DNA from 2 places in the Micromonospora humida genome. Region 1 is predicted to be linked to the other one. Evidence: predicted binding sites of a transcription regulator. Region 1 holds the regulator's gene; the other holds the start of a gene.

What was found. Region 1 encodes HrcA, which represses chaperone genes, less so after heat shock. Its sites were predicted from a motif close to GGTTNGCACNCTCNNNNNGAGNGTGCNAACC; they were not measured.
Region 2: groES (co-chaperone GroES) is a predicted target of HrcA. The motif match lies at 2,396-2,426, and genes of this name have one in related genera.

The regions. Positions count from the first base shown of each region.
Region 1 is NZ_JAFEUC010000009.1:49,040-63,699, forward strand. Features, by position in the region: gene lepA (translation elongation factor 4) at 1-974, shown strand, start outside; gene JQX11_RS18885 (GlsB/YeaQ/YmgE family stress response membrane protein) at 1,329-1,616, shown strand; gene JQX11_RS18890 (GlsB/YeaQ/YmgE family stress response membrane protein) at 1,830-2,117, shown strand; gene JQX11_RS18895 (sugar ABC transporter substrate-binding protein) at 2,418-3,707, shown strand; gene JQX11_RS32610 (carbohydrate ABC transporter permease) at 3,704-4,690, shown strand; gene JQX11_RS18905 (carbohydrate ABC transporter permease) at 4,687-5,517, shown strand; gene JQX11_RS18910 (MOSC domain-containing protein) at 5,560-6,201, shown strand; gene JQX11_RS18915 (hypothetical protein) at 6,223-7,086, opposite strand; gene JQX11_RS18920 (enoyl-CoA hydratase-related protein) at 7,183-7,965, opposite strand; gene hemW (radical SAM family heme chaperone HemW) at 7,985-9,208, shown strand; gene JQX11_RS18930 (DUF4870 domain-containing protein) at 9,300-9,902, opposite strand; gene hrcA (heat-inducible transcriptional repressor HrcA) at 10,117-11,139, shown strand; gene dnaJ (molecular chaperone DnaJ) at 11,214-12,359, shown strand; gene JQX11_RS18945 (16S rRNA (uracil(1498)-N(3))-methyltransferase) at 12,536-13,270, shown strand; gene JQX11_RS18950 (histidine triad nucleotide-binding protein) at 13,564-13,923, shown strand; gene JQX11_RS18955 (serine hydrolase domain-containing protein) at 13,992-14,660, shown strand, end outside.
Region 2 is NZ_JAFEUC010000004.1:370,381-385,040, forward strand. Features, by position in the region: gene JQX11_RS11370 (sugar ABC transporter substrate-binding protein) at 1-201, opposite strand, end outside; gene ybaK (Cys-tRNA(Pro) deacylase) at 412-891, opposite strand; gene JQX11_RS11380 (THUMP-like domain-containing protein) at 902-2,221, opposite strand; gene groES (co-chaperone GroES) at 2,567-2,875, shown strand; gene groL (chaperonin GroEL) at 2,948-4,594, shown strand; gene JQX11_RS33570 (molybdopterin-dependent oxidoreductase) at 4,724-6,484, shown strand; gene JQX11_RS11400 (non-reducing end alpha-L-arabinofuranosidase family hydrolase) at 6,666-8,114, shown strand; gene JQX11_RS11405 (WhiB family transcriptional regulator) at 8,355-8,738, opposite strand; gene JQX11_RS11410 (helix-turn-helix transcriptional regulator) at 8,996-9,814, shown strand; gene JQX11_RS11415 (DUF5319 domain-containing protein) at 9,857-10,267, opposite strand; gene guaB (IMP dehydrogenase) at 10,464-12,044, shown strand; gene JQX11_RS11425 (GuaB3 family IMP dehydrogenase-related protein) at 12,075-13,193, shown strand; gene JQX11_RS11430 (M1 family metallopeptidase) at 13,342-14,660, shown strand, end outside.

The DNA.
Region 1 (14,660 bases):
CCGAGGCGCTCGGCGGCTACAAGGACCCGAAGCCGATGGTCTACTCCGGCCTCTATCCGATCGACGGCTCGGACTACCCCAACCTGCGCGAGGCGCTGGACAAGCTCAAGCTCAACGACGCCGCGCTCGACTACGAGCCGGAGACGTCGGGGGCGCTCGGCTTCGGCTTCCGCTGTGGTTTCCTCGGCCTGCTGCACCTGGAGATCATCCGGGAGCGGCTGGAGCGGGAGTACAACCTCGACCTGATCTCCACCGCGCCGAACGTGGTCTACCGGGCCATCACCGACGACGGCGAGGAGATCGTGGTGACCAACCCGAGCGAGTACCCCACCGGCAAGATCGCCGAGGTGTACGAGCCGGTGGTGCGGGCCACCGTGCTCACCCCGAACGACTACGTGGGCGCGGTGATGGAGCTGTGCCAGGGGCGGCGGGGCAGCCTGCTCGGCATGGACTACCTCTCCGCCGACCGGGTGGAACTGCGCTACACCCTCCCGCTCGCCGAGATCATCTTCGATTTCTTCGACCAGCTCAAGAGCCGTACCAAGGGGTATGCCTCGCTGGACTACGAGCCCTCCGGCGAGCAGGCGTCCGACCTGGTCAAGGTGGACATCCTGCTGCACGGCGAGCCGGTGGACGCGTTCAGCGCGATCGTGCACAAGGACAAGGCGTACAACTACGGCACGACGATCGCGGCGAAGCTGCGCAACCTGATCCCGCGCCAGCAGTTCGAGGTGCCGATCCAGGCGGCCATCGGCAGCCGGGTGATCGCCCGGGAGACCATCCGTGCCATCCGTAAGGACGTCCTCGCCAAGTGCTACGGCGGTGACATCAGCCGTAAGCGCAAGCTGCTGGAGAAGCAGAAGGAGGGCAAGAAGCGGATGAAGATGGTGGGCCGGGTCGAGGTCCCCCAGGAGGCCTTCATCGCCGCGCTCTCCTCGGACTCCGCCGACGCCAAGCCGGCCGGCAAGAAGTAGTCGGGCGCGTACGCCCGATCGGGTCGGCCGCGCCCCGCGCGGCCCGGCCGGTCCCGGTACCCACGACGGCCGGCGGCCCCGGTGCTCCGACCGGGCCGCCGGCCGTCTGCGTGCGCGGCCCCGGTGTCGTACGGACGAATTTTTCCGCCCCGGCGTCGCCGCCGGATGGGCTGGCGCGAGTGTCCTGAGCTGCGCGGACATCGACGGCCGGCAAACCGACGCAGTGGCGTCGGATCGACGTGCGGCGACATGTGTGGTGGTGAGTCGGTTTGGTTTTCCGGCGGCTCGGGAATCTAGCTGTCACGACAGGAACCACACATTCCGTGTGACTCAATCTTCAGGAGGAGGGCGACCGTGGAGTTCACCGTCTGGGGCATCATCACCGCGCTCGTTGTTGGTCTCATCGTCGGCGCTCTGGGCCGTCTGGTCGTGCCGGGCCGCCAGAACATGCCGATCTGGCTGCACATGCTGATCGGTGTGGGCGCCGCGCTGCTGGGCACCGTGCTGGCCCGGGCGATGGGTATCGCCACCCAGACCGCCGGCATCGACTGGGCCGAGCTGCTGGTGCAGGTCGTCCTCGCCGCCATCGCCGTGGCCCTGGTGGCCGGTGTGGGTCGCCGCCGCAGCGTCACCCACCGGTAAGTCAAGCGGCACCGCTGAGCGGGCGCCCGACCCCACGGGGTCGGGCGCCCGCTGGCGTGTGGGGGGCCGGGCGGCGCGGGCCGTCGCCGGTGACGGGCGGTCTAGACCAGATCGTTACCGGAGTCGGTTTGGAAATTATCCGCTTCGGGAACCTACCGATCACCACAGCAACAAACACCTCACCAATGACATATCTACTGAAGGAGGACGGCCGTGGAGTTCACCGTCTGGGGCATCATCACCGCGCTCGTTGTTGGTCTCATCGTCGGCGCTCTGGGCCGTCTGGTCGTGCCGGGCCGCCAGAACATGCCGATCTGGCTGCACATGCTGATCGGTGTGGGCGCCGCGCTGCTGGGCACCGTGCTGGCCCGGGCGATGGGTATCGCCACCCAGACCGCCGGCATCGACTGGGCCGAGCTGCTGGTGCAGGTCGTCCTCGCCGCCATCGCCGTGGCCCTGGTGGCCGGTGTGGGTCGCCGTCGGGGCGTCAGCCACCGGTGACCCCGCCCGCCGGTCGGTGACCGGCCGGCACGGACCAACTCAGCGGATGCCCGCCCCCGGTTCGGGGGCGGGCATTCGCTCGTCCGGATGGTGACCGTCGATCCCGACGGGTCGTCGCGGGGCCTGCCAGAGCGGCCCCCGCCTGCGATACGGTCGCCTCGCCGAACGCCCCGCCGCCGGCCGCCGCACCGTCGGCGGTCCGCCCGTGCGGGGCGGCACCCGCCCCCTGTCGTAAAGGAAATTTTCCTACTAGGGTGCGGCAGAGAAGGTTAGTGCCGGACGGTGCGAGGGAGAAGTGGCGTGAACAGGTGGAAACGGCTGGCCCCGGTCACCGCCGTCGTGGCCTCGGCCGCGATGGTGCTCGCCGGTTGCGGCGGTTCCGGCGACGACGACGCCGCCGACGACAGCAAGCTGACGGTCTGGATGATGGGCGAGGGGAGCGACGCCCAGACGGCGTTCCTCGACGGCGTCGAGACCGAGTTCCGGCAGCGGCACCCCGACACCGACGTGGTGGTCCAGTACATACCCTGGCTGGAGGCACCGAAGAAGTTCCAGGCGGCGCTCGCCGGCGGCGAGGGCCCGGACGTCACCGAGCTGGGCAACACCGAGACCCAGGGCTGGGCGGCCCAGGAGGCGCTCGCCGACATCTCCGGCCGCTTCGGCGGCTGGGCCGAGGGCCGGGACGTCCTGCCCGACCTGGTGCGCAACGCGCAACTCGACGGCAAGCAGTACGGCGTCCCCTGGTACGCCGGGGTCCGCGCGATCTACTACCGCACCGACTGGTTCGCCGAGGCCGGCGTGCAGCCGCCGAAGACCTGGGACGAGCTGGTCTCGGTCGCCAAGGCGGTGCAGGCCAAGAAGCCCGGCAGCTACGGCATCGCCCTGCCGGGCAACTCCGAACTGCCCTTCTACTCCTTCCTCTGGGGTGCCGGCGGCGAGATCGCCACCGACCAGGGCGGCACCTGGAAGTCCGGTTACACCAGCCCGCAGGCCCAGCGGGCGGTGAAGTTCTGGACCGACCTGGTGACCGTGCACAAGGTCGCCCCGCCGGCCGCCGCCGGGTGGAACGAGATCGACGCCCGTACCCAGTTCGCCACGGGCAAGGCGGCGATGGCCTTCGCCGGCAGTTGGCAGGCCGGCGCGATCAAGAAGGACAACCCCGACATCGAGAAGGTCTGGGGGACCTTCCCGATCCCCGGCCCGGACGGCGGCCCGGCCCCCGCCTTCGCCGGTGGCTCCGACGTCGCCCTCTGGCAGGACAGCGAGCGGCAGGACCTGGCCTGGGACTACCTGACCGTGCTGCTGAGCAAGAAGAACGCGAAGACCTTCGCCGGCAGCCTCGGCTTCTTCCCGGTCTACTCCGACCTCGTACAGGGCGGCGACTACGCCGACGACAAGCTGATGGCGGCGTTCGCCAGCACCATGCAGCGCACCCGGGTGACCCCACTGACCCCGAAGTGGGTGGAGGTCAGCCGGACGAAGACGGTCACCCAGGCGATGAACAGCTCGGTCATCAAGGGCCAGAAGTCGGTGCAGCAGGCCACCGCCGACGCCGCCGCCGAGATGGAAAGCATCCTCAACGCCAAGTGAGCACCCGGACCGAGCACCCTGCGACGGCCGCCGCCCGGGACACCCCCACGCGGCGGCGGCCCCGGGTGGACCGCCTGCCGTACCTGCTCCTGCTGCCCTGCCTGGTCGTGATCGGGGTGCTGCTGCTGTGGCCGCTGGGCCAGGTGGTGGCGATGTCGTTCTTCCGGCTCAACAGCGTCCGGCAGCTGCGCGGGGACCGGGAGTGGCCGTTCGTCGGGCTGGCCAACTACACCCAGATCCTCGGCGACCCGTTCTTCCGTACGGTGCTGCGCAACACCGTGCTCTTCGCGGCGGCGAACGTGCTGCTGACGATGGTGCTGGGCACCCTGGTCGGGCTGCTGCTGCACCGGCTCGGCCGGAAGATGGCCACCTTCGTGGCCAGTTGCGTGATGCTGGCCTGGGCCACCCCGGCGCTGACCGGCACGATCGTCTGGAAATGGATCTTCGATGACACCTCCGGCCTGGTCACCTGGGCGTTCAACGCCCTGCCGGACGGGCTGTCGCAGGCGCTCTTCGGCCGCACCGACTGGTCGGGTTACGGCTGGTTCAACTCGCCGCTGCTGTTCTTCGCGATCCTGACCCTGGTGGTGGTCTGGCACTCGTTCCCGTTCATCGCGGTCAGCGTGCTCGCCGGGCTCAAGAGCGTGCCGAGCGAGCTGCACGAGGCGGCCCGGGTCGACGGGGCCGGCCCGTGGACGGTGTTCTGGAAGATCACCTTTCCGCTGCTGCGGCCGGTCTTCGGCATCCTGGTGGTGCTCTCCACCATCTGGGACTTCAAGGTCTTCACCCAACAGTTCGTGCTGGCCGGCGGCACCCAGGACCGGCCGACGTTCATGCTGTCGATCTACTCGTACGCCGAGGCGTTCTCCCCGCCGCCCAAGTACGGCGTGGGCTCGGCCATCGCGGTCATCCTCACGCTGATCCTGCTGGTGGTGACCGGCATGTACGTCCGGATGGTGCTCAGGCAGGAGGACGCGTCGTGAAGAAGGTCGCCCTCAACGGCGCGGGCCTGCTGGTGGCGCTCTTCGCCGCCTTCCCGGTCTACTGGATGGTCGCCACCTCGCTGAAACCGAACCGGGAGATCTTCTCGGCCACCCCCCGGCCGGTCCCGGCCCACCCCACCCTGGAGCACTACCGGGAGATCCTCACCGGCAACCTGATCCCGGGCGTGACCTTCGGCGACTTCCTGCTCAACAGCGTGCTGGTGGCCGTCAGCACGGTCGTGCTCAGCGGGCTGGTGGCGCTGCTGGCCGCGACGGCGGTGGCCCGGTTCCGGTTCCGGCTGCGGACCACTTTCCTGATCATGCTGCTGGTGGTGCAGATGATCCCGCTGGAGGCGTTGGTCATCCCGCTGTTCCTGATGATCCAGCGGCTCGGCCTCTACAACACCCTGCCCAGCCTGATCCTCACCTACCTGGGCTTCTCGCTGCCGTTCGCGGTGTGGATGCTGCGCGGCTTCGTCGCGGCCGTGCCGAAGGAACTGGAGGAGGCCGCCGCCATCGACGGGGCCAGCCGCGTCCAGACCTTCCGCAAGGTCCTCTTCCCGCTGGTCGCGCCCGGCCTGGTGGCCACCAGCATCTTCTCCTTCATCACCGCCTGGAACGAGCTGATCTTCGCGTTGACCTTCGTCAACGACCAGAGCCGCTACACCCTGCCGGTGGCGATGACCTTCTTCTTCGGCCGCGACGACACCGCCTGGGGCTCGGTGATGGCCGCCTCCACCCTGTTCACCCTCCCCGTGATCGTCTTCTTCCTGCTGGTGCAGCGCCGGATGGTCTCCGGTCTGGTGGCGGGCGCCGTCAAGGGCTGAGCCGGGACGCCGACCACCCGCGCCCGGCCGTACCCTGGGGCCATGACGGGCAGGGTGGCGGCGGTGAACCTCGGCGTGGTGACGCAGGCGCGGTGGGCGGGTGACGCGAGCGGGCGCAGCGGCATCGACAAGCGGCCGGTCGACGGCCCGGTGCTGCTGCGCGCCGACGGGGTGGCCGGCGACTTCATCGGCGAGCGGCCCCAGCACGGCGGCCCCGAGCAGGCGGTCTACGCCTACGCGCAGGAGGACGCCGGCTGGTGGTCGGCCGAACTGGGCCGCGACATCAGCCCCGGCGGCTTCGGTGAGAACCTGACCACCTGGGCGGTGGACGTGACCGGCGCGGTGATCGGCGAACGCTGGGCGGTCGGCTCGGCGCTGCTCCAGGTCACCAAGCCGCGTACCCCGTGCACGACCTTCGCCGGTTTCTGGGGGGTGCCCGACCTGATCAAGCGGTTCACCGTCCGGGCCGCCCCCGGGGCCTACCTGCGGGTGCTGCGCGACGGCGAGGTGAGCGCGGGCGACCCGGTGGCGGTGGTGGACCGGCCGGCGCACGGCGTCACGATCGGTGAGGTGTTCCGGGCCACCAGTCTGGAGCCGGAGCTGCTGCCCCGGCTGCTCGACGTCCCCGAACTGCCCGCCTCGACCAGGGAGAAGGTGCGCCGCCGGTTGAACGTCGCCGACTGACCACACCGGCCCGCCGGCCGGTCAGGCGGGGTCGGCGAAGACCTCGGCCAGCACCCGTGGCCCGGTCGCCCGGCCGTCGGCGACCTTCGCCCACCGGCCGTTGTCGGCGTTCCACTCCAGCCCGTCGAAGCGCACCCGCTTCACCCCGTGGTCGGGGGCGTGCGAGACCAGCCAGTGCGCGTACCGCCAGCCGTCCCGGGCATCCGAGGCGGGCACCGTCACGTCGGTCAGCTCGGCCACCGCACCGGCGTCGGGCAACCCCCAGTCGAGGGTCAGGCCACGGGTCAGTTCGGCCACCGCGGCCTGCCCGCGCATCACCGGGGTACGCCCCACCGTGCAGGCCACCGCGCCGGTCGCCTCGCCGAGCAGGGCCCGCGCCAGCACCTGGGACTCGTCGGCCCACTTCTGGTACGCCTTCGGGTACGCCGAACGCTGCACCGCCTGGGCCGCGTCGGTGACCTCCATCCGCTCCCAGCCGCGCACTTTCTTCAGCGCCTTGTAGAACCGGTTCGCCGCGTACCGCTGGTCGCGGATCTGCTCCGGGGTGCCCCAACCCTGGCTGGGGCGCTGCTGGAACAGGCCGAGCGAGTCGCGGTCACCGTGGGCGAGGTTGCGCAGCCCCGACTCCTGGTACGCGGTGGCCAGGGCGACCACCACGGCCTGCTCGGGCATCTGCCGCTGCATGCCGATCGCGGCGATGGTGGCGGCGTTGGCCATCTGGTCGGCGTCGAGCTTGACGGTGCCGTCGGCCTGCACGGTGCAACTGCGGCCGGCGACGGGAAGCCGGAACTCCCCGTCGAGTTGACGGACTCCCCAGCCCCCGACGATGGCGAACAACGCCACCACGACACCGGCTGCCACGAATGTCCGTGTCCGCACCCGCACCTCCCGTTTCAACGTTCGCCAAGCGTACGTCGCCAACCGTCGGCCCCGGGTCGGTCGACCGGTTCACGTTCCCGTGCAGAATCAGAAGAAACCAGGTCAATCCCGGGGCACCCAGGCCGCGTCCCGCTTCTGTCGGAACGCCTCCACGCCCTCGCGGCCCTCGGCGGACAGGAAGTAGCCGGTGGACCGGGCGGACAGGTCGGCGATCTCCGCCCGCAGGTCGGTGGCGGCCGGGCGGCGCAGCAGCTCCTTCGTCCCGGCCAGCGCCCCCGGCGCGCCCCGCACCAGCGACGCGCAGTACCGGGCCACCGCCGCGTCCAGCTCGCCGGCCGGCACGGCGGCGGTCACCAGTCCCACCTCGGCGGCCCGCCGGCCGTCGAAGGTGTCGCCGGTCAGGTACAGCTCGGCGGCGGCCCGGGGGTGCAGCCGGGGCAGCACGGTCGCCGAGATCACCGCCGGGATCACCCCGATCCGCACCTCGGTGAAGGCGAACGTCGCCTCGGACGCGCAGACCGCCAGGTCGGCCGCCGCGATCAGGCCCAACCCGCCGGCCCGCGCCGGCCCGGCCACCCGCGCCAGCACCGGCTTCGGGCACTGGCGCACCGCCACCAGCACGTCACCGAGCATCCCGGCCGGCACCGACCCGCTGGCGTACGCCGCCGCCGTCTCCTTGAGGTCCGCGCCGGAGCAGAAGACCGGGCCGGTGTGGTCCAGCACGACCACCCGGACCGCGTCGTCGGCGACCGCCCCGGCGATCCCGGCCAGCAGCTCGGTCATCAACGGGGTGGACAGCGCGTTGCGGTTGTGCGGGCTGTCCAGGGTGAGGGTGGTCACCCCACGGGCCGTGGCGACCCGCACGAGTCGGTCGGGAGAGGTCATGCCGGGCACACTAGTGGCCATGCCCGGCGTCCTTCCAGATGGTGAGACCGTTCCCGTCGACGGCGCGCTGCCCGGCACCGCCCTGCGCGGGGTCGGCGCGCGCGGGTTCGGTGTCTACCTGCACGTGCCGTTCTGCGCCAGCCGGTGCGGATACTGCGACTTCAACACCTACACCGCCGCCGAGCTGGGCGGGGGCGTCGGCCGGGAGTCGTACGCCGACACCGTGCTGACCGAGCTGGCGCTCGCCGCCCGGGTGCTCGCCGACACCCCGCCGCCCCGGGTCGACACGGTCTTCGTCGGCGGCGGCACCCCCACCCTGCTGCCCGCCGACGACCTGGCCCGGCTGCTCGACGGCATCGACCGCACCTGGGGGCTGGCCGCCGACGCCGAGGTCACCACCGAGGCCAACCCCGAGTCGGTGACCCCCGGGTCGCTGAAGACCCTGCGCGCCGCCGGCTACACCCGGATCTCGCTGGGCATGCAGTCCGCCGCCGCCGGGGTGCTGGCCGTCCTCGACCGCACCCACCGCCCGGGACGCGCCGTCGAGGCCGCCCGGGAGGCCCGCGACGCCGGGTTCGACCACGTCAACCTCGACCTGATCTACGGCACGCCGGGGGAGCGCCCGGAGGACTTCGCCGCCTCGCTGGAGCAGGTGGTCGCCGCCGGGGTCGACCACGTCAGCGCGTACGCCCTGATCGTGGAGGACGGCACGCGGCTGGCGGCCCGGATGCGGCGCGGCGAGCTGCCGTACCCCTCCGACGACGTCGCGGCGGACCGCTACCTGGCCGCCGAGGCCGCCCTCGACGCGGCCGGTTTCTCCTGGTACGAGGTCTCCAACTGGGCGCGCGGCGGGGCGGCCCGGTGCCGGCACAACCTGCTCTACTGGACCGGCGGCGACTGGTGGGGCCTCGGCCCGGGGGCGCACAGCCACGTCGGCGGGGTGCGCTGGTGGAACGTCAAACACCCCACGACGTACGCGCAGCGGCTCGCCGCCGGGCACTCACCCGGCCTGGCCCGGGAGATCCTCACCCCGGCCGAGACGCACACGGAGGACGTGATGCTGCGGCTGCGGCTCGCCTCCGGGCTGCCGCTGGACGTGCTGGACGACGCGGGTCGGGCCGCCGCCGCCCGCGCGCTCGCCGACGGGCTGCTGGACCCGGTGGCCTATCCGCAGGGACGGGCGGTGCTCACCCTGCGGGGCCGGCTGCTGGCCGACGCGGTGGTCCGCGACCTGCTGCCCTGAGCGTGGCCGCGCCGGCCCGCCGCGCACTCTGCCGGGGCGCGCCGGGGCCGGCGGTGGTGCCCGACCGGCCGGGGGAGCGGCCGGTCGGGACTCACTTGATGAAGCTGGTGGACATCGGGTAGCGGTAGGCCTGACCCTCGTTGGCCTTCATGCCGGCGATGATCCCGAACAGGATCTGGATCACCACGACCGCGATGCTGGGCAGGAAGAGCAGGCACCAGCTCACGAAGAGCAGCACGAACGCGATGATCGACCAGAGGATCTGGAAGTTCAGCGCGGCCAGGGCCTGCGCCCGGACGGCCGGCGACTGCTGCCCGCGTACCAGGTAGGCGATCAGCGGGGCGACGAAGCCGAGCGGGCCGAAGCTGATCAGCGCGCCGGCGGCACCGCCGAAGTGCGCGACCAGCGCCCAGGTCTTGTCCTCGCTGTTGGCGTAGCCGCCGCTCGGCGCACCGTAGGCGCCGCCGGTCGGATATCCGCCACCGGGCGGGGGGTAGCCACCCTGCGGGGGGTAACCGCCCGCGGGCGGCTGGTCACCGGTGGGCGGCGGATACCCACCGGGCGGGGGGTACCCGCCCGCGCCCGGCGCGCCGGACAGTGGTGCGGTGGGCGGCTCGTATGGCGAGCCCTGGGGCGCGGTCGGGTCCGGCGGGAACCCGTCGCCCGCGCCGGGAGGGCGAGGTGGTTCAGTCATGCCCGCCACGGTAGGGGCTGTCGGCAAGGGTGCACCAGAGCGACACTGGTGAGGTTGGCCTCGACCGTGCGTCAGCGCCCCCCGCCGGCTTGGTCCTTCTTGATCATATCGGCGGCGGTACTGCCGACGTAGACTGGCACTCGCTACAGTCGAGTGCCAGAGTGTTCGCCCGGGTGCGGCAGCGCCCGGGGCGACGTGCGTCAGGAGGTGGGAGATGGGTCTCGACGACCGCAAACTCGCCGTGCTGCGGGCGATCGTCGAGGACTACGTCGCCACGCAGGAGCCCGTCGGCAGCAAGACGCTCGTCGAGCGCCACCAGCTCGGGGTCTCCCCGGCGACCGTCCGCAACGACATGGCGGTGCTGGAGGAGGAGGGCTACATCCGGCAGCCGCACACCAGCGCCGGCCGGGTCCCCACCGACCGGGGCTACCGTCTCTTCGTCGACCGGCTCTCCCGGGTCAAGCCGCTCAGCCCGGCCGAACGCCGGGCCATCGAGCGCTTCCTGGTCGGCGCGGTCGACCTCGACGACGTGGTGCACCGCACCGTACGCCTGCTGGCGCAGCTCACCCGACAGGTCGCCGTGGTGCAGTACCCGTCGCTGGCCCGCTCGTCGGTGCGCCACCTGGAACTGGTGCCGATCTCCACCACCCGGCTGATGCTGGTCATGATCGCCGACACCGGGCGGGTCGAGCAGCGGCTGGTCGAGCTGGCCGCGCCGGTCCCCGCCGACGACGTCCTCGACCTGCGCCGGCTGGTCAACGAGAAACTGGTCGGGAGTCGGTTGTCCGACACTCCGCCGCTGGTGCAGGCGCTTGTCGACGAGAGCGCGCCGCATCTGCGCGGCGCGATGACCACCCTGTCCACCGTGCTGCTGGAGACCCTGGTGGAGCGCACCGAGGAACGGCTCGCGCTGGCCGGCACCGCCAACCTCACCCGGGGTGGCCTGCTCGACTTCCAGGGCTCGCTGCGACCCATCCTGGAGGCGCTCGAAGAGGAGGTCGTGCTGCTCAAGCTGATCGGCGAGGCGGAGCCGAGCACCACCCGGGTGCTGATCGGCGACGAGAACGAGGTCGACAATCTCCGTGCCGCCTCGGTGGTCAGCACCGGGTACGGCCCGGGCAGCACCATCGTCGGCGGGCTGGGCGTGCTCGGCCCGACCCGGATGGACTACCCCGGCACCATCGCCACGGTGCGGGCCGTGGCACGCTACGTGGGCGAGCTGCTGGCCCAGAACTGACCAGTCAGGGCCGGCGGCCGGCTCCGGCCGCCGACCGGCGCAAACGCGAGACGAACATGAGGACACGGAACGCAGTGGCCAGGGACTACTACGGCATTCTCGGCGTGAGCCGGGAAGCCTCCGACGACGAGATCAAGCGCGCCTACCGCAAGCTGGCGCGGCAGTTCCACCCGGACGTCAATCCGGACCCGGAGGCACAGGAGAAGTTCAAGGACATCAACGCCGCGTACGAGGTCCTCTCGGACGACCGGAAGCGGCAGATCGTCGACCTGGGTGGCGACCCGCTCGCCCCGGGCGGCGGGGGTGCCGGCGGCCCGGGTGGCCCCGGCGGGGCCGGTCCGTTCGTCGGCTTCCAGGACATCATGGACGCCTTCTTCGGTGGCGCGGCCGGTGGCGCCCGTGGCCCACGGCCACGGACCCGGCCCGGGGCCGACGCGATCCTGCGGCTGGAACTGGACCTGCACGAGACCGCCTTCGGCGTCGAGGCCCCGATCACGGTCGACACCGCCGTGCTCTGCACCACCTGCTCCGGGGCGGGCACCGCAGCCGGCACCCACCTGGCGACCTGCGAGGCGTGCGGCGGCCGGGGCGAGGTGCAGTCGGTGCAGCGCACCTTCCTCGGCCAGGTCGTCTCGGCCCGGCCGTGCACCGTCTGCCAGGGCTACGGCACCACCATCCCGCACCCCTGCCCGACCTGCGCCGGCGACGGCCGGGTGCGGACCCGCCGCTCGCTGACCGTCAAGATCCCGGCCGGTGTCGAGGACGGCATGCGCATCCGGCTCGCCCAGCAGGGCGAGGTCGGCCCGGGTGGCGGCACCGCCGGTGACCTCTACGTCGAGATCCACGAGCGGCCGCACGACGTGTACTCCCGCAAGGGCGACGACCTGCACTGCCGGGTCACCGTGCCGATGACCGCCGCCGCGCTGGGCACCCGGCTCACCATCAAGACGCTGGACAGCGACGAGACCGTCGACGTCAAGGCCGGCACCCAGCCGGGCAGCACGCTGCGGCTGCGCGCCCGGGGCGTACCGCACCTGCGCGGCACCGGGCGGGGCGACCTCTACGTCCACCTCGACGTGCGTACCCCCACCAAGCTCGACGCCGACCAGGAGAAGATGCTGCGGGACTTCGCCAAGACCCGGGGCGAGGAGGTCGCCGAGCTGAGCAAGCAGGGCGGCTTCTTCTCCCGGATGCGCGACGCCTTCAACGGCCACGCCTGACCGGTCGGTCTTGTTTCGGTCGGCTTGTCCCGTTCGGTCTAGATCCGGTCGGTCTCGTGCCGGTCGGTCTCGTGCCGGTCGGCTCGTCCCGGTCGGCTCGTCCCGGTCGGGGCGTGCCGGTCGGGCCGGCGTCCCGGGTGGCTTCCCGGCCTGCCCGGCCGGTTAGCCTGATCGGCGTGTCCGCGCCACTGTTCCTGGTCGAGTCGCTGCCCCCTGCCGACCAGTTCACCCTGGACGGCCCCGAGGGGCACCACGCCGCGACCGTGCAACGGCTGCGCGTCGGCGAGGAACTGCTGCTCGCCGACGGGCGGGGCGGCACCGCCACCGCCGTGGTCACCGCCGTCGGTCGGGGTGCCCTCGACCTCACCGTCACCTCCCGGGGGTACGTCGACGCGGACGTCCCCCGGCTGGTCGTGGTGCAGGGCATCGCCAAGGGCGACCGGGGTGAGCTGGCCGTACAGGCGATGACCGAGGTCGGGGTGGACGAGATCGTGCCCTGGGCGGCATCCCGCTCGGTGGCGCAGTGGCGCGGCGACCGGGGCGTACGGGCCCGGGACAAGTGGGTGGCGACGGCCCGGGAGGCAGCCAAACAGGCCCGCCGGGCGTGGCTGCCGGTGGTGGCCGGTACCCCGGACGAGTCCACCGCCGCGGTGGCCCGCCGGATCGCCGGGGCGGGCACGGCGTTCGTCCTGCACGAGGAGGCCGACGACCGGCTCACCACTGTCGACCTGCCGAGCACCGGCGAGATCGTCCTGGTCGTCGGGCCCGAGGGCGGCGTCGCCCCGACCGAGCTGACCACCTTCACCGACGCGGGCGCCCGCGCGGTACGCCTGGGCCCCTCGGTCCTACGCACCTCCACCGCCGGCCCCGCCGCCCTGGCCGTCCTCGCCACCCGCCTCTCCCGCTGGTAACCACCCCACCCTTCCCTGCCCCACCTGCCCTCGCCCTGCCCGGGTGATCAAGAGGTTTGCGTCATCCCCCGGCTCGATCCCCGCCCCAAACTTCTTGATCACCACCCCTCAACGCCGCCTCGCACCACCGTCTCCCGGCGGTGTCCCCTCGTGATCAAGAGGTTTGCGTCATCGGCGGGGCGGCCTGGGATCGACGCAAACCTCTTGATCACCGGTGCAGGTGGGGCGGGACAGGACGGGGCGGTGTGGGAGGGGCGGGGGAGTGGGGGAGGGGTGGTCTTTAGAGTGGGGGGATGGGAGCCGACTGTCTGTTCTGCCGCATCGTCGCCGGGGAGATTCCGGCCACCATCGTCAAGGAGACCGCCACCACCCTGGCCTTCCGTGACATCGGGCCGAAGGCGCCGGTGCACGTGCTGATCATCCCCAAGGAGCACTACGCCGATGTGGCGACGCTCGGTCAGGGTGACCCGGGGCTGGCCGGCGAGGTCCTGGCCACGGCGGCGGCGGTGGCCGAGGACGAGGGGCTGACCGGTGACGGCTTCCGGCTGATGTTCAACACCGGCCCGTACGGCGGCCAGGAGGTCTTCCACGTGCACGCCCACCTGCTCGGCGGCGCGCCCCTGGGCCCGATGCTGGCCCGGGACCTGGTGTGACGTCGACGGTCGACCCGGAACCCGACCCGGACGGCCAGGGGGCACCCACCCGGCGTCGGCTGGAACGGATGGTCCGTGGCACCCAGGCGCAGGCACGGGTGCCGGCCCTGGCGGTGGCGCTGCACCGGGCCGACGGTCCGCTCTGGAGCTTCCAGGTCGGCACCACCGGTAACGACACCGTCCTCGGCCCGGCGAGCCGGTTCCGGATCGGCTCGGTCACCAAGACCTTCACCGCCGTGCTGGCGTTGCAGTGCCGCGACGACGGGCTGCTCGACCTGGACGACCCGCTGGGCCGGCACCTGGACCTGCCCGCGCACGGCGAGCTGACCGTACGCCGGTTGCTCTCGCACACCGCCGGGCTGCAACGCGAACCGTACGGCGACGTCTGGGACACGCTGCGCGCGCCGCAGGTGGACGAGTTGGTCGCCGACCTGGTCCGGGCCGAGCGGGTGCTGCCCACCGGCCGCCGTTACCACTACTCCAACCTGGGCATGGCGCTGCTCGGCCGGCTGGTCGGCGCGCTGCGCGGCGGCACCTGGGCCGAGGTGCTCGCCGACCGGGTGCTCACCCCGTTGGCGCTGGCCGGCACCTCGGTCGACCCGGGGCCGCAGGCGGTGACCGGGTTCCTGGTCGACGCGTACTCCGACGAGGCGCATCCGGAGCCGCCGACCGACTTCGGGGCGGTCGGGCCGGCCGGCCAGCTGTGGAGCACCGCGACGGACATGGCCCGGTGGGCG
Region 2 (14,660 bases), on a different contig from region 1:
GTCGAAGGCGGCCTTGAGGAACCTGCGGTCGGCGGTCTCCCAGCGGGCGGAGGACTTGCTGTCCGGCAGGATCACGCCGATCTTCGGCTTCTTGGCGGTGTCGCCGCCGGCCTCGTTGCTGCTGGAGTCGTCGCCGCAGGCGGCCATGCTGCCGGTGGCCAGCAGGCCCACGGCGGCGAAGGTGAGGAAGCCCTTGCGCATCTGCACGGGTCCTTTCGAGGGTGGGGGAGGAGTGGTCGGTGTTTTGTTGTGTCCGGCAACGTATTCCCGGCCGCGAGTCGGGCGCAAGACTGCCGAGGTCAGAAGTTTGTTGGCGGCGGTAACAATTCAGCAACGCGGTTGTCACCCCCGGGACACCCGCCCCGCAATCACGCTGCGTGTCCGGTCTGCAACCGGTCACCCGGGGTCGTCTCAGCCGGCGGCGATCCGCACGGTGCGGGCGTCGGTGAGGGCCACCAGGTCCGCCGGGGCGAGCTGGAGCTGCAACCCCCGCCGGCCGGCCGACACGTAGACGGTGTCGTGGTCCAGGGCGGAGACGTCGACCACCGTCGGTAACCGTCGCCGCTGGCCCAGCGGGCTGATCCCGCCCCGCACGTAACCGGTGCTCCGCTCGGCGGCGGCCCGGTCGGCCAGCGCGGCCCGCTTGCCGCCCAGCGCCGCGGCCAGCGCCTTGAGGCTCAGCTCGCCGGTGACCGGGACGACCGCCACCGCCAGTGCCCCGTCGACCTCGGCGACGAGCGTCTTGAACACCCGCTCCGGTGGCACGCCGAGCGCCGCCGCGACCAGCGCGCCGTAGTTCGGCGCGTCCGGCGCGACGTCGTACGGGTGGGTGCGGTGGGCGATCTTCCGCTTGGTCAGCAGCGCCGTCGCCGCGGTGGCCTGTCCCGCCATGCCGGACACGCTAGCCCGGCGGGCCCCCGTCCGCGACCGGTCGGCCGACCAGCACCGTCGGCGCCCCGGCCACCCGGGTCAGCACCAGGCTGGCCGGATTCTCCCCGGCCAGTCGCAGGTCCCGGCGTAGCTGCTCGGGCGACAACGCCGAGCCCCGCTTGAGGATCTCCACCCGGCCGACCCGGCGCTCCCGCAGCAGTGCGCGCAGCCGCTTCAGCGAGAACGGCAGCACGTCGACGATCTCCAGGCACCTGCCGAACGGGGTCGGGCGTGGGACGTCCGCGTAGAGGTAGGCGATGCTCGGGTCGGCGAGCGTCGCGTCGAGGGTGTCGGCCAGTTCGGCGACCAGGTGCGCCCGGACCACCGCCGGGTCCGGGTCGTACAGGTAGCGCCGTACCGGCCCGACTCCCGCCTCGACGTCACCCGTGCCGGTCAGTTGGTGGCTCCGCTCCGGCAGGTCACCGGGGACGGCCGGCTGGTGGCCGTCGGTCGCCCCGGCACCGGGACCGGTGGGCCGGTCCCCGGGGGTCGCCTGGCCGCCCGCCGGCCGCTGCCGGTCGGCGGGCCCCGCCCGCAGCACGGTCGCCCGGCGGGGCACCCCGGCGAGCGGGCCGCCCCACAGGGCCGCCTCGACCAGGTCGCCGTCGACGCTGACCCACTCCGCCTCGGCGTCGGCCGGGATCCGGGCGTGGTCGATGCCGGGGGCCACCTTCACCACCGTGTGCGGCACCCGCGCGGCCAGCCCGGTGACGAAGTCCCACGGCGGCGAGTAGGCGTCCGGGTCGAAGATCCGCCGTCCGGTGCCGGCCCGCCGTCGGGCCGGATCGCAGAAGACCGCGTCGACCCGGGTCACGTCGAACGCCGTCGCGTCGCCGCACTCCACGGTGAACCGGTCGGCCAGCCCGACGGCCTCGGCGTTCGCGGCGGCCAGCGCGGCGGTGACCGGGTCGGCCTCCACCCCGTACACCCGGATGCCGGCGCGGGCGGCGGCGAGCGCGTCGGCACCGAGGCCGCAACCCAGGTCAGCGAGGGTGCGCACCCCGGCGGCGGCGAGCCGGGCGGCCCGCCGGTCGGCGACCACCCGGCGGGTGGCCTGCTCCAGGCCGGGTCGGGTGAGGAACATCCCGGCCGCCTCCGGGCCGAACTTGCCGACCGCGCGGCGGCGCAGCTCGGCCTGGGTCAGGGCGGCGGCGGCCAGCCCGGCCGGCACCCCGCGCGAGCGCAGCGCCGCGGCCGCGACCAGCGGGTCGCCGCCGGCCACCCCGGTCGCCGCGGCGAGCGCGGCCGACCCCTCGGCGGTACGCAGCGCGGCGAACTGGTCGAGATCCACCCGCCCATTGTCCGGCTCGGCCGGGAGATCGACTCAGGCGGGCCGATGTTGCGGTGTCCGAGCGGTGTCGTCACCGCAACATCGTCACCCTTGAGTTGATCATGGCGGGCGGCGACACGAAGGGCGGCAGATTGGCACTCTCCTTGACGGAGTGCTAGCCGAGGAATAACCTGCGATTAGCACTCTCACCCCGAGGGTGCCAGCGTTCGGGCCGTCCGGCCCGGGTGCTGAACGCCAGGCGGACCGGCACCCGCGACGACGGCCCCGCCCGGTGGCATGTGGCAGATTGACGCTGGTCGGACTCTCGGCCGGCAACGAAACCAAGTACCCCAGGAGGGTATGCCCGTGACTACCGCGACCAAGGTTGCGATCAAGCCGCTCGAGGACCGGATCGTGGTCCAGGCGAACGAGGCTGAGACCACCACGGCGTCGGGCATCGTGATCCCCGACACCGCCAAGGAGAAGCCGCAGGAGGGCACCGTCCTCGCCGTCGGCCCCGGCCGGATCGACGACAAGGGCAACCGCGTGCCGCTCGACGTCAACGTCGGCGACACCGTCCTCTACTCGAAGTACGGCGGCACCGAGATCAAGTACGCCGGCGAGGAGTACCTGGTGCTCTCCGCCCGCGACGTTCTCGCGGTCATCGAGAAGTAACCAACCGATTCCCGTGTCGTCGCCCCGGTCCGGCTCGCCGGGCCGGGGCGACGTCGCTTCGAAGGGACATTCATGGCGAAGATCCTGAGCTTCTCGGACGACGCCCGGCACCTGCTGGAGCACGGTGTCAACGCCCTCGCGGACGCGGTCAAGGTCACCCTCGGCCCGCGCGGGCGCAACGTCGTCCTGGACAAGAAATTCGGTGCGCCCACGATCACCAACGATGGTGTGACCATCGCCAAGGAGATCGAGCTCACCAACCCGTACGAGAACCTCGGCGCGCAGTTGGTCAAGGAGGTGGCGACGAAGACCAACGACGTCGCCGGCGACGGGACCACCACCGCGACCGTGCTGGCCCAGGCCATGGTCCGCGAGGGCCTGCGCAACGTGGCCGCCGGGGCCAACCCGACCGGCCTCAAGCGGGGCGTCGACGCGGCGGCCACCAAGGTCTCCGAGTCGCTGCTCGGCCGGGCCGTCGAGGTGGCCGACAAGAAGGCGATCGCGCACGTCGCGACGATCTCGGCGCAGGACGCCACCATCGGTGAGCTGATCGCCGAGGCGATGGAGCGGGTCGGCCGTGACGGTGTCATCACCGTCGAGGAGGGCTCCACCCTCAGCACCGAGCTGGAGGTGACCGAGGGTCTCCAGTTCGACAAGGGCTTCATCTCGCCGAACTTCGTCACCGACTCGGAGTCGCAGGAGTCGGTGCTGGAGGACCCGTACATCCTCATCACCACGCAGAAGATCTCGGCGATCGAAGAGCTGCTGCCGCTGCTGGAGAAGGTTCTCCAGAACAACAAGCCGCTGCTGATCGTCGCCGAGGACGTCGAGGGCCAGGCGCTGTCCACCCTGGTGGTCAACGCGATCCGCAAGACCGTCAAGGTCTGCGCGGTCAAGGCCCCCGGCTTCGGTGACCGCCGCAAGGCGATGCTCCAGGACATGGCGATCCTGACCGGCGCCGAGCTGGTCGCCCCGGAGCTGGGCTACCGGCTCGACCAGGTCGGCCTGGAGGCGCTCGGCACCGCCCGGCGCGTCGTGGTCGACAAGGAGAACACCACGGTCGTCGACGGCGGCGGCAAGTCCGCCGAGGTCGCCGACCGGGTCGCCCAGATCCGCAAGGAGATCGAGGCGTCCGACTCCGACTGGGACCGGGAGAAGCTGGCCGAGCGGCTGGCGAAGCTCTCCGGTGGCATCGCGGTCATCAAGGCGGGCGCGGCGACCGAGGTCGAGATGAAGGAGCGCAAGCACCGCATCGAGGACGCGATCGCCGCCACCAAGGCCGCGGTCGAGGAGGGGACGGTTCCCGGCGGCGGTGCCGCGCTGGCCCAGATCCGCTCGGTGCTCGACGACGACCTCGGCCTGACCGGCGACGAGAAGGTCGGTGTCTCGATCGTGCGCAAGGCGCTGGTCGAGCCGCTGCGCTGGATCGCCCAGAACGCCGGCCACGACGGCTACGTGGTGGTGGAGAAGGTCGCCGGCCAGGACTGGGGCCAGGGCCTCGACGCCGCCCGGGGCGAGTACGTCGACCTGGTCAAGTCCGGCATCATCGACCCGGTGAAGGTGACCCGCAACGCGGTCACCAACGCCGCGTCGATCGCCGGCCTCCTGCTGACCACCGAGAGCCTGGTGGTCGAGAAGCCGGAGCAGCCGGAGCCGGCCGCCGCCGGTGGGCACGGCCACGGCCACGGTCACGGCCACCAGCACGGCCCGGGTTTCTGACCCGGTAGCACGCCAGCTCAGGGCGCACCGTCGTACTTCGGCGGTGCGCCCTGACGCGTACGGTGACCGCTGCTTACGGAACGGTGACGTGGTTGGCGGCCGGCCCGGTCGATCGACGACACTGGCCGGATGAGCACCACCCCCCGTGGCTTCGCCGCGCTGGCCGGGGTCACCGCCGCCGTGGTGGCCATCGGTGTCGCCGAGCCGGTCGCCGTCCTCACCGGTCCCCGCTCCGCCCCGCTGATCGCGGTCGGCGGGGTCGTGGTCGACACGGTCCCCGAGCCGCTCAAGCAGTTCGCCATCGACGTCTTCGGCAGGTACGACAAGATCGCCCTGCTGGTCGGCACGGCGGTGCTGCTGGCGGCGTTCGCCGCCGGGATCGGTGTGCTCGCCGCGCGTCGGCTCGCGGTCGGGCTGGTGGGCATCGCGGCGTTCACCGGTCTCGGTGTCGCCGCCGCGCTCACCCGGGCCGGCGCGGATGCCGCCGATGCGCTCCCCGCCCTGGTCGGCGGGGGGTTGGGCGGGCTGGTGCTCTGGGCCTTCGTGGCCGGTCCCTGGCAGCTCGACCCGTGGCCCTGGCAGCCGCCCACCCCGCTGCCGGCCGCCCACCCCGGGCCGCCCCCGGTGCCCGGGACGTCGCCGGCCGTCGGGTCGCTTCCGGCCGGTGGGCCGCCGGTGGCCGGTCCAGCGGTGGACCGGGGCGACGGTGTGCCGGCTGCCGGGTCGACGGCGGGCGAACGCCGGGGGGCCGACGGGCCGGGTACCCCTGCGGGTCCGGCCGGCGGGTCGCCCGTCGGCAGGGAGCCGTTGGAGTCGACCGACCCGGAGTCCCGGCGGCGGTTCCTGCGTGGTGCGGGTCTGCTCGCGGGCGTGGCGACCGTGGCGGGGCTGGGCGGGCACTGGCTCGCCGGGCGGCGGGGGGTGTCGGCGGCCCGGGAGGCGGTCGCGTTGCCCACCCCGTCGGCGGTGGCGCCGACGGTGCCCGCGGGGGCAGACCTGTCCCTGGCGCAGCTCGCCCCCTACACCACGCCGAACGGCGGCTTCTACCGGATCGACACGGCGCTGGTGGTGCCGCAGGTGGATCCGGAGACCTGGCGGCTGCGCATCCACGGTCGGGTGCGCAACCCGATCGAGTTGACCTTCGCCGAGTTGCTCGCCCGCCCGATGGTGGAGCGGTACGTCACCCTCGCCTGCGTCTCCAACGAGGTGGGTGGGGATCTGATCGGCAACGCCCGGTGGCTGGGCGTACCGATCCGGGAACTGCTCGACGAGGCGGAACCGGAGGAGGGGGCCGACCAGGTGGTCGGCCGCTCGGTCGACGGTTGGACCTGCGGCACCCCGACGGCGGCGCTGCGCGACGGGCGGGACGCCCTGCTGGCGGTGGGGATGAACGGCGAGCCGCTGCCCGTCGAGCACGGCTTCCCGGTGCGGATGGTGGTGCCGGGCCTCTACGGGTACGTGTCGGCCTGCAAGTGGGTGACCGAGCTGGAGCTGACCAGTTTCGCCGACTTCGACGCGTACTGGGTGCCGCGTGGCTGGTCGGCGCAGGGGCCGGTGAAGACGCAGTCGCGGATCGACACCCCCCGCGCGCGTAACCGGCTCACCACGGGCGAGGTGACGGTGGCCGGGGTGGCCTGGGCGCAGCACCGGGGGATCAGCCGGGTCGAGGTACGCGTCGACGGCGGCACGTGGCAGGAGGCGACCCTCGCCCCGACGGTGTCGGTGGACACCTGGGTGCAGTGGTCGTGGCGGTGGGCGGCGACCCCGGGTGAGCACACCCTCCAGGTGCGGGCGACCGACCGGGACGGCGAGACGCAGACCCCGTTGACCGCGCCGGTCGCCCCGGACGGAGCGACCGGGTGGCACAGCGTCACAGTTACCGTGCGCTGATTCCTCATCAGCGTTAAGTCATCAAGATTGATCAATGTGCGGATAGCCGAAAATTCCACAGTGATATCGAGGGTTGAGGCTGTGGGAGCGCTCCCGTAACATACCTGACGCGACTGTTAACGTTAACCTAACAACGGCCACCACCAATGTGCAGGTCGCCATCCCGTCAGGAGGGTGTTTTATGTCCAGATCCAGATCGGCCAATGTCGGCCTGATCTCGGCCGGTGTCGCGTTGCTGGCGTCGGCGTCGGTAGTCACCGCGCTGCCCGCAGGCGCGGCGGCGGCGGGATGCTCGGTGAACTACACCGTCTCCTCGGAGTGGGGCGGTGGCTTCGGGGCCAACGTCGCCATCACCAACCTGGGCGACGCGCTGAGCAGTTGGACGCTGACCTGGTCCTTTGCCTCCGGGCAGTCGGTGACCCAGGCGTGGAACGCGACCGTGACGCAGAGCGGCTCGGCGGTGACCGCCAAGAACGTCAGCTACAACGGCGCGATCCCCACCAACGGCTCGGTGTCGTTCGGCTTCAACGGGGCCTGGACGTCCAGCAACCCCGTCCCGACGAGCTTCGCGCTCAACGGGGTGGCCTGCAACGGTGGCACGACGCCGACCAACCCGCCCACCACGCCGCCGACGACCGCGCCCCCCACCACCCCGCCCCCCACGACCCCGCCGCCGACCACGCCCCCGCCGACCACCCCGCCGCCGACGGGCAACTGCTCCCTGCCGACGTCCTACCGCTGGTCGTCGACCGGTCCGCTGGCGCAGCCGAAGGCCGGCTGGGCGTCACTCAAGGACTTCACCATCGCCCCCTACCAGGGCAAGCAGTTGGTGTACGCCACCACCCACAGCAGCAGCGCCACCGGCGGCTGGGGTTCGATGAACTTCGGCCTGGTCGACAACCTCAACCAGCTCGGCACGGCGCCCCAGAACACCATGAGCCAGAGCACCGTCGCGCCGTCGCTGTTCTACTTCGCGCCGAAGAACATCTGGATCCTCGCCCACCAGTGGGGCCCGACGTCGTTCTCGTACCGCACGTCGACCAACCCGGCCAACGCCAACGGCTGGTCGGCCGCGCAGACCCTGTCGACCGCGAAGATCACCGACTCCGGCACCGGCGTGATCGACCAGACGATCATCGGCGACGACCAGAACATGTACCTGTTCTTCGCCGGTGACAACGGCAAGATCTACCGCCAGATCATGCCGATCGGGAACTTTCCGGGCAGCTTCGGCTCCAGCTACACGACCATCATGAGCGACACCTCGGAGAACATCTTCGAGGCGCCGCAGGTCTACAAGGTCGCGGGCCGCAACCAGTACCTGATGATCATCGAGGCCCGGACCAGCGGCTGGGAGCGCTACTTCCGCTCGTTCACGGCGACCAGCCTGGGCGGCACCTGGACGCCGAACGCGACGACCTACAACAACCCGTTCGCGGGCAAGGCCAACAGCGGTGCCACCTGGACCAACGACATCAGCCACGGCGAGCTGCTGCGCACCAGCGCGGACCAGACCAACACGATCGACCCGTGCAACCTGCAACTGCTCTACCAGGGCCGCGCCACGAACTCGGGTGGTGACTACGGCCTCCTGCCCTACCGGCCGGGTCTGCTGACCCTGCAGCGCTGACGGCGTGACGCAGGTACGACCCCGCTGTTCCTGACTCCCGCGACCGGCGGCGAAAGCCGTACCGGGTGAGCCGCACGACGGCTCGGAGCAGGATCGGGTGGAATGAAGGGGCGGGTCCGGCACAGCCGGGCCCGCCCCGCTTTTCGTACCTGCCGGCCCGGCGTCGGACCACGGGCCGGGAAACGACGAGGCCGCACTCCGATTTCCGGAGCGCGGCCTCGTCGAGGTGTGGCGGGTCGGTCAAGCGATCTTGCGCTGGGCCGGTACGGCGGTCTTGTGCGAAGCGCCGAGCCGGGCCTCCATGCGGGCGATGTCCACCCGGGTCTGCCGGCGGTCGGCCAGGTCCTCCCAGCCGAGGGCGAGCAGCCGCAGCCGCTCGGACTCGCTGAGGCCGCCCCAGACGCCGTACGGCTCCCGCACGGACAGGGCGTGCGCCGCGCACTCGGCCCGCACGGGGCAGGCCTGACAGACGGACTTGGCGCCGGACTCCCGGCGCAGCCGGGACGAACCGCGCTCGCCGTCCGGGTGGAAGAACTGCGCGCTGTCCCGACCCCGACAGGCGCCGAGACGCTGCCAGTCCCACAGATCGACGATGGGTCCGGGCAGTCTACGTACGTTCGACATCAGCACCCCTCCTCCCGCGCGGCACCGCGGAGATCCTCGTTGAACCGGCGTCCGGGCTGTGGTCCGCGCTGGCGTACCCCGTTTCCGGCGTGGAGCCTCGGTACCCGAACCCTCGCCGACTCACACGTGTTGAGATCGAAAACCCGAAGCCTCCTGCGTCATATGACCCAAATGTCGGAAAAGTTCAGAGGATTGCCCGGAACCTCCTCCCCGGTGGACCCCGTCATGGTCTGCTCGTGTCCGGAGAGGAGACCACCGTGCGTACCGTTCTCGTATGCGTTCGGACACCGATCGCCGCGCAGCAGTTGACCAACGCGGCGGCGCGACTCGGCCTGGCCGCGGTCGTCCGGACAGCCGTCTCCGATCCCGAGGTGATGCTGCGGCTCGCCGAGCGCCCGGTCGACGTGGTGCTGGCGGACACGGCGCTCACCCGACCGGACAGCGCCGGCTTCGTGCGCCGGGTGCTCGCCCGCGCCCCGCAGGCCGCGGTGCTGCTGCTCGGCACCGAGGAGTCGGAGGCGGCGGCGGCCACCATCAGCGCCGGGGCCCGGGGCCTGATCCAGGGTGCCGACCACGACCTCACCAGCGCGGTGGCGAAGGCGTTGCTGCTGCTCGCGGCGCCCGGCCGGTCCGCCCGGCACCGGGTCGCCGACCCCGCCCGGGACACCGCCGCAGTCGGCGCGCCCCCGCGACCCGGTCGCCCGCCCGTGCCGGGCTGGTCGCCGCCGCCGGCCGACGGTACGCCCGGCGCGCCGTCGGTGGTGCCCGTGCAACGCGGCGACGACGAGGTCGAGGGGGAGTCGGAGGGCACGCCGGCCGAGCCGGCCCCGGCCACCGGGTTGCCGCGTCCGACCTCCGGCGCCCGCGCCGGCCGGACCTCGGTCGGGCTGACCGAACGCGAACTCCAGGTGCTGCTCGGCATGGCCGAGGGCAAGAGCAACGCGGAGATCGGCCGGGAGTTGTTCGTCTCGGAGGACACGGTCAAGACGCACGCCCGGCGGCTGTTCCGCAAGCTCGGCGCGCGGGACCGGGCGCACGCGGTGGCCGCCGGCTTCCGCGCCGGCCTGGTCGCCTGACCGCCCCCGCCCCGGCGGTGGCGGGTCGGGTTGGCCCGGGGGTCAGTCGTCGGAGTCGGTGTCGTCGCCCGCGGACTCGGTGAGCGTGTCGTGCACCCCGTCGGCGTAGCCCCGGGCGTAGTCCCAGGTGACGTAGTGGTCCGGGTCGGGATCGTAGGCCGGCTCGTGCACCCGGGGCCGACCCGAGCTGAGCAGGTGCCGCAGGTTGCCCCGGAGCAGGTCCCAGTCGAAGTAGTGCGGCTCGCGACAGTCCTCGCACTCGATGACCAGCCCGCGCACCCCGATCGGGGACAGCAGGGCCTGGTAGATCTCCAGGTCGGCGAGGTCTTCCAGCACGTCCTGCCGCTCGACCTCGGTCAGCGGGTCGAGCGGGGCGTCGTCGCCCGGATCGTCCAGCCCCGCAGCCGGATCGGCCGGGTCGCCGTTGAACGGGTCGATGGGCTCGTCGTGCACCCCCTCACCGTAGACCCAACCCTCGCCGCACGCGCCCCCCGGCGGTCGCTGTGGCGTCGCCGACCCCGACCGGTCGCCGGCGAGGGCCGCCCTGCTCAGTGGGTACGATGAGACGACTCGCCGTCACCCCGGCGTGCGCCGGTTGCCGCGCGCGCCGCCTCGCTGAATCCCGTCCGAGCAGCTCAGGGGAGCAATCGTGGAGAATTCGCCCAGCACCGATCTTCCTGCCGGCACCGATCTTCCGGCCGGTGTCGACAGCGGCGAGTGGGGCGGCCACCTGCCGGAGCTGCCCGCCGGGTCGGCGCGGGTGGTGCCGCTCGGCCTGACCTTCGACGACGTGCTGCTCCAGCCCGGCGAGTCGGACGTGGTGCCCAGCCGGGTGAACACCCGCACCCGGCTCACCCGCAACGTCGAGCTGTCCATCCCGCTGCTGTCCAGCGCGATGGACACCGTCACCGAGGCCCGGATGGCGATCGCGATGGCCCGCCAGGGCGGCATCGGCGTGCTGCACCGCAACCTCTCCCTGGAGGACCAGGCGCTCCAGGTCGACCTGGTCAAGCGCTCCGAGTCCGGCATGATCACCAACCCGGTGACGGCCAGCCCCGAGGACACCCTGCGTGAGGTCGACGAGCTGTGCGGCCGGTACCGCATCTCCGGCGTCCCGGTGGTCGACGGCGAGGGCCAGCTCGTGGGCATCGTCACCAACCGGGACATGCGGTTCGTCTCCGACCCGGCCACCCCGGTCCACGCGATCATGACCCGGACGCCGCTGGTCACCGCCCCGGTGGGGGTGAGCAAGGACGACGCGCTCTCCCTGCTGCGCCAGCACAAGGTCGAGAAGCTGCCGATCGTGGACGACTCGGGACGGCTGCGCGGCCTGATCACCGTCAAGGACTTCACCAAGAGCGAGCAGTACCCGGACGCCACCAAGGACGACGCCGGCCGGTTGCGGGTCGCCGCCGCCATCGGCGTCGGCGAGGACGCCTACAAGCGGGCCCGGACCCTGGTCGACGCGGGTGTCGACGTGCTGATCGTGGACACCGCGCACGGCCACCAGCGGGCCGTGCTGGACATGGTCCGCCGGCTCAAGGCCGACGTGACGATCGACATCGTGGGCGGCAACGTGGCCACCTATGCCGGGGCGAAGGCCCTGGTCGACGCCGGTGCCGACGGCGTCAAGGTGGGGGTCGGCCCGGGTGCCATCTGCACCACCCGGATCGTCGCCGGGGTCGGCGTGCCGCAGGTGACCGCGATCATGGAGGCGGCCCGCGCGGCCCGTCCGGCAGGCGTCCCGGTGATCGGCGACGGCGGCATCCAGTATTCCGGTGACATCGCCAAGGCCCTGGTGGCCGGTGCCGACACGGTGATGCTCGGCAGTCTGCTGGCCGGCTGCGAGGAGAGCCCCGGCGAGCTGATCTTCGTCAACGGCAAGCAGTTCAAGGCGTACCGGGGGATGGGCTCGCTGGGCGCGATGCAGTCCCGGGGCCAGGCCAAGTCGTACAGCAAGGACCGCTACTTCCAGCAGGACGTGCTCAGCGACGACAAGCTGGTGCCGGAGGGCGTGGAGGGCCAGGTGCCCTACCGGGGGCCGCTGTCCCGGGTGGCCCACCAGCTGGTCGGCGGGCTGCGGCTGGCGATGGGGTACGCCGGCGCGGAGAACATTCCCGACCTGCACCACCGGGGCCAGCTCATCCGGATCACGGCGGCCGGGCTCAAGGAGAGCCACCCGCACGACATCCAGATGACCGTCGAGGCCCCCAACTACCACACCCGCTGACCCACCACCCCAAACCACCTGGAGTCCCTCATGCGTGACGTGGTCGAGATCGGGCTGGGCAAGACCGCGCAGCGCGGCTACCACCTGGACGACATCGCCATCGTGCCCAGCCGGCGGACCAGGGACGTCGACGACGTCTCCACCGGCTGGCAGCTCGACGCCTACCAGTTCGACATCCCCTGCGTCGCCCACCCGTCGGACGCCACCATGAGCCCCGCCTCGGCCGTCCGGCTCGGGCAGCTCGGCGGCCTGGGCGTGCTCAACGTCGAGGGCCTCTGGACCCGCTACGAGAACCCGACCAAGGTGCTGGAGGAATTGGCCGGGCTGGGCGAGGACGCCCGCGCGACCAAGCGGCTCCAGGAGGTCTACGCCGAGCCGATCCGCCCCGACCTGATCGCCGAGCGGGTCCGCGAGCTGCGGGCCGGCGGCAGCACGGTGGCCGTGCGGGTGTCCCCGCAGCACACCCTCGCGCTGGCCCCGGTGATCCTCGACGCGGGCGTCGACATCCTGGTCATCCAGGGCACCATCGTCTCGGCCGAGCACGTCTCGACCACCGACGAGCCGCTGAACCTCAAGGAGTTCATCGCCGACCTCGACCTGCCGGTGGTCGTCGGCGGCTGCACCGACTACAAGACGGCGCTGCACCTGATGCGTACCGGCGCGGCCGGGGTGATCGTCGGCATCGGCGGTGACGACTGGTCGACCAGCGAGTCGGTGCTCGGCATCCGGGTGCCGATGGCCACCGCGATCGCCGACGCCGCCGCGGCCCGCCGCGACTACCTCGACGAGACCGGTGGACGCTACGTGCACCTCATCGCCGACGGCGACATCCAGACCTCCGGTGACATCGCCAAGGCGCTCGGCTGCGGCGCGGACGCGGTGATGCTCGGCGAGCCGCTGTCGCTGTGCGAGGAGGCCCCGGCCGGCGGCGCCTGGTGGCACTCGGCGGCCAGCCACCCGTCCCTGCCGCGTGGGGCGTTCGAGGTGGCCGGCGAACCGCTCGGGGAGATGGAGCGGCTGCTCTTCGGCCCCGCCGACGAGCCGGACGGCCAGCTCAACCTGTTCGGTGGGCTGCGTCGCGCGATGGCCAAGTGCGGCTACCGCGACCTGAAGGAGTTCCAGCGGGTCGGGCTGGTCCTCGACCGCTGACGCGGGTCCGTCGCGGCCGGTCGGCTCCACCATGGGGCCGGCCGGCCGTACCGTCGCCCCGATCGTCGTGCGGCGTTGCAGGCACCCGGGGCCGGCCGGATCGGTAGGCTGCGCGGACGGCGGCGGCGAACGGGGGACGAAGGTGGCCATGAGCCGGAACCGGCGCGGGCTCGCGCTGCTCGTCACCGTGGCGCTCGCCCTGGCCGGCTGCACCGCCGACCCGGAACCCCGGCGGGAATCCCGGTCGACTCCGACGCCTGAGGCGACCCCGGGGGTGACCCCCGGCCCGGCCGGCGTCGGCGACCCGTACTTCCCGACCGCCGGCAACAGCGGGTACGACGTCGAGCGGTACACCCTCAAGGTCCGCTACGACCCGACCAGCGACGAGCTGCGCGGCGACGCCACCGTCCGGGCCACCGCCGACACCGATCTGCCGCTGTTCCACCTCGACCTGGCCGGGCTGACGGTGCGCCGGGTGACCGTGGACGGCACCCCGGCCCGGCACACCCGCGAGGGCACCGAGCTGGTGGTCACCCCGGCCGCGCCGGTCCGCGCCGGGACGGCCTTCACCGTCCAGGTCGGGTACGACGGCCGGCCGGAGCCGCTGCGCAACGAGACGATCGGCGAGGGCGGCTGGCTGCACACCGCCGACGGCGCGGTTGCGCTCGGCCAACCCGAGTCGGCGAGCACCTGGTTCCCGGTCAACGACCACCCCTCCGACAAGGCCGCCTACGACTTCGAGATCACCGTGCCGAAGGGGCTGGTCGTGGTCGCCAACGGCGTGCCGAAGGGGCAGCGCCCGGCGGCCGGCGGCTTCACCACGTGGCGCTGGTCGGAGGCCGCCCCGATGGCCAGCTACCTGAGCACGGTGGTGATCGGGAAATACCGCACCAGCACCGGCGAGCACCGGGGCCGGCCGGTGTTCAGCGCGGTCGCCGCCAGCCTGCCCCGGGGGGCGGCCGACGAGTCGGTCGCCCGCACCGTGGCGGTCGCCGACTACCTGGAGAGCGTCTTCGGGCCGTACCCGTTCGCGGCGTACGGCGGGGTGGTGGTCGACGAGCCCCGGATCAGGTACGCGTTGGAGACGCAGAGCCGGCCGGTCTACTCGGCCAACTTCTTCCGGGGCGGCGAGAACACCGGGGTGGTCGCGCACGAGCTGGCCCACCAGTGGTTCGGCGACAGCGTGTCGGTGGCCCGCTGGTCGGACATCTGGCTCAACGAGGGGCTGGCCACGTACGCCGAGTGGCTCTGGGCCGAGCACCAGGGCCGGGACACCGCCCAGGCCGCCTTCGAGCAGCGGTACGCGTCCTCCGACGACCAGGTCTGGCGGGTGCCGCCCGGTGCGCCCGGGGTGGCGAACCTGTTCAGCGACTCGGTCTACGAGCGCGGCGGGATGACCGTGCACGCGTTGCGGGTGACGGTCGGCGACGACGCCTTCTTCCGGCTCCTCAAGACCTGGGCGGCCGA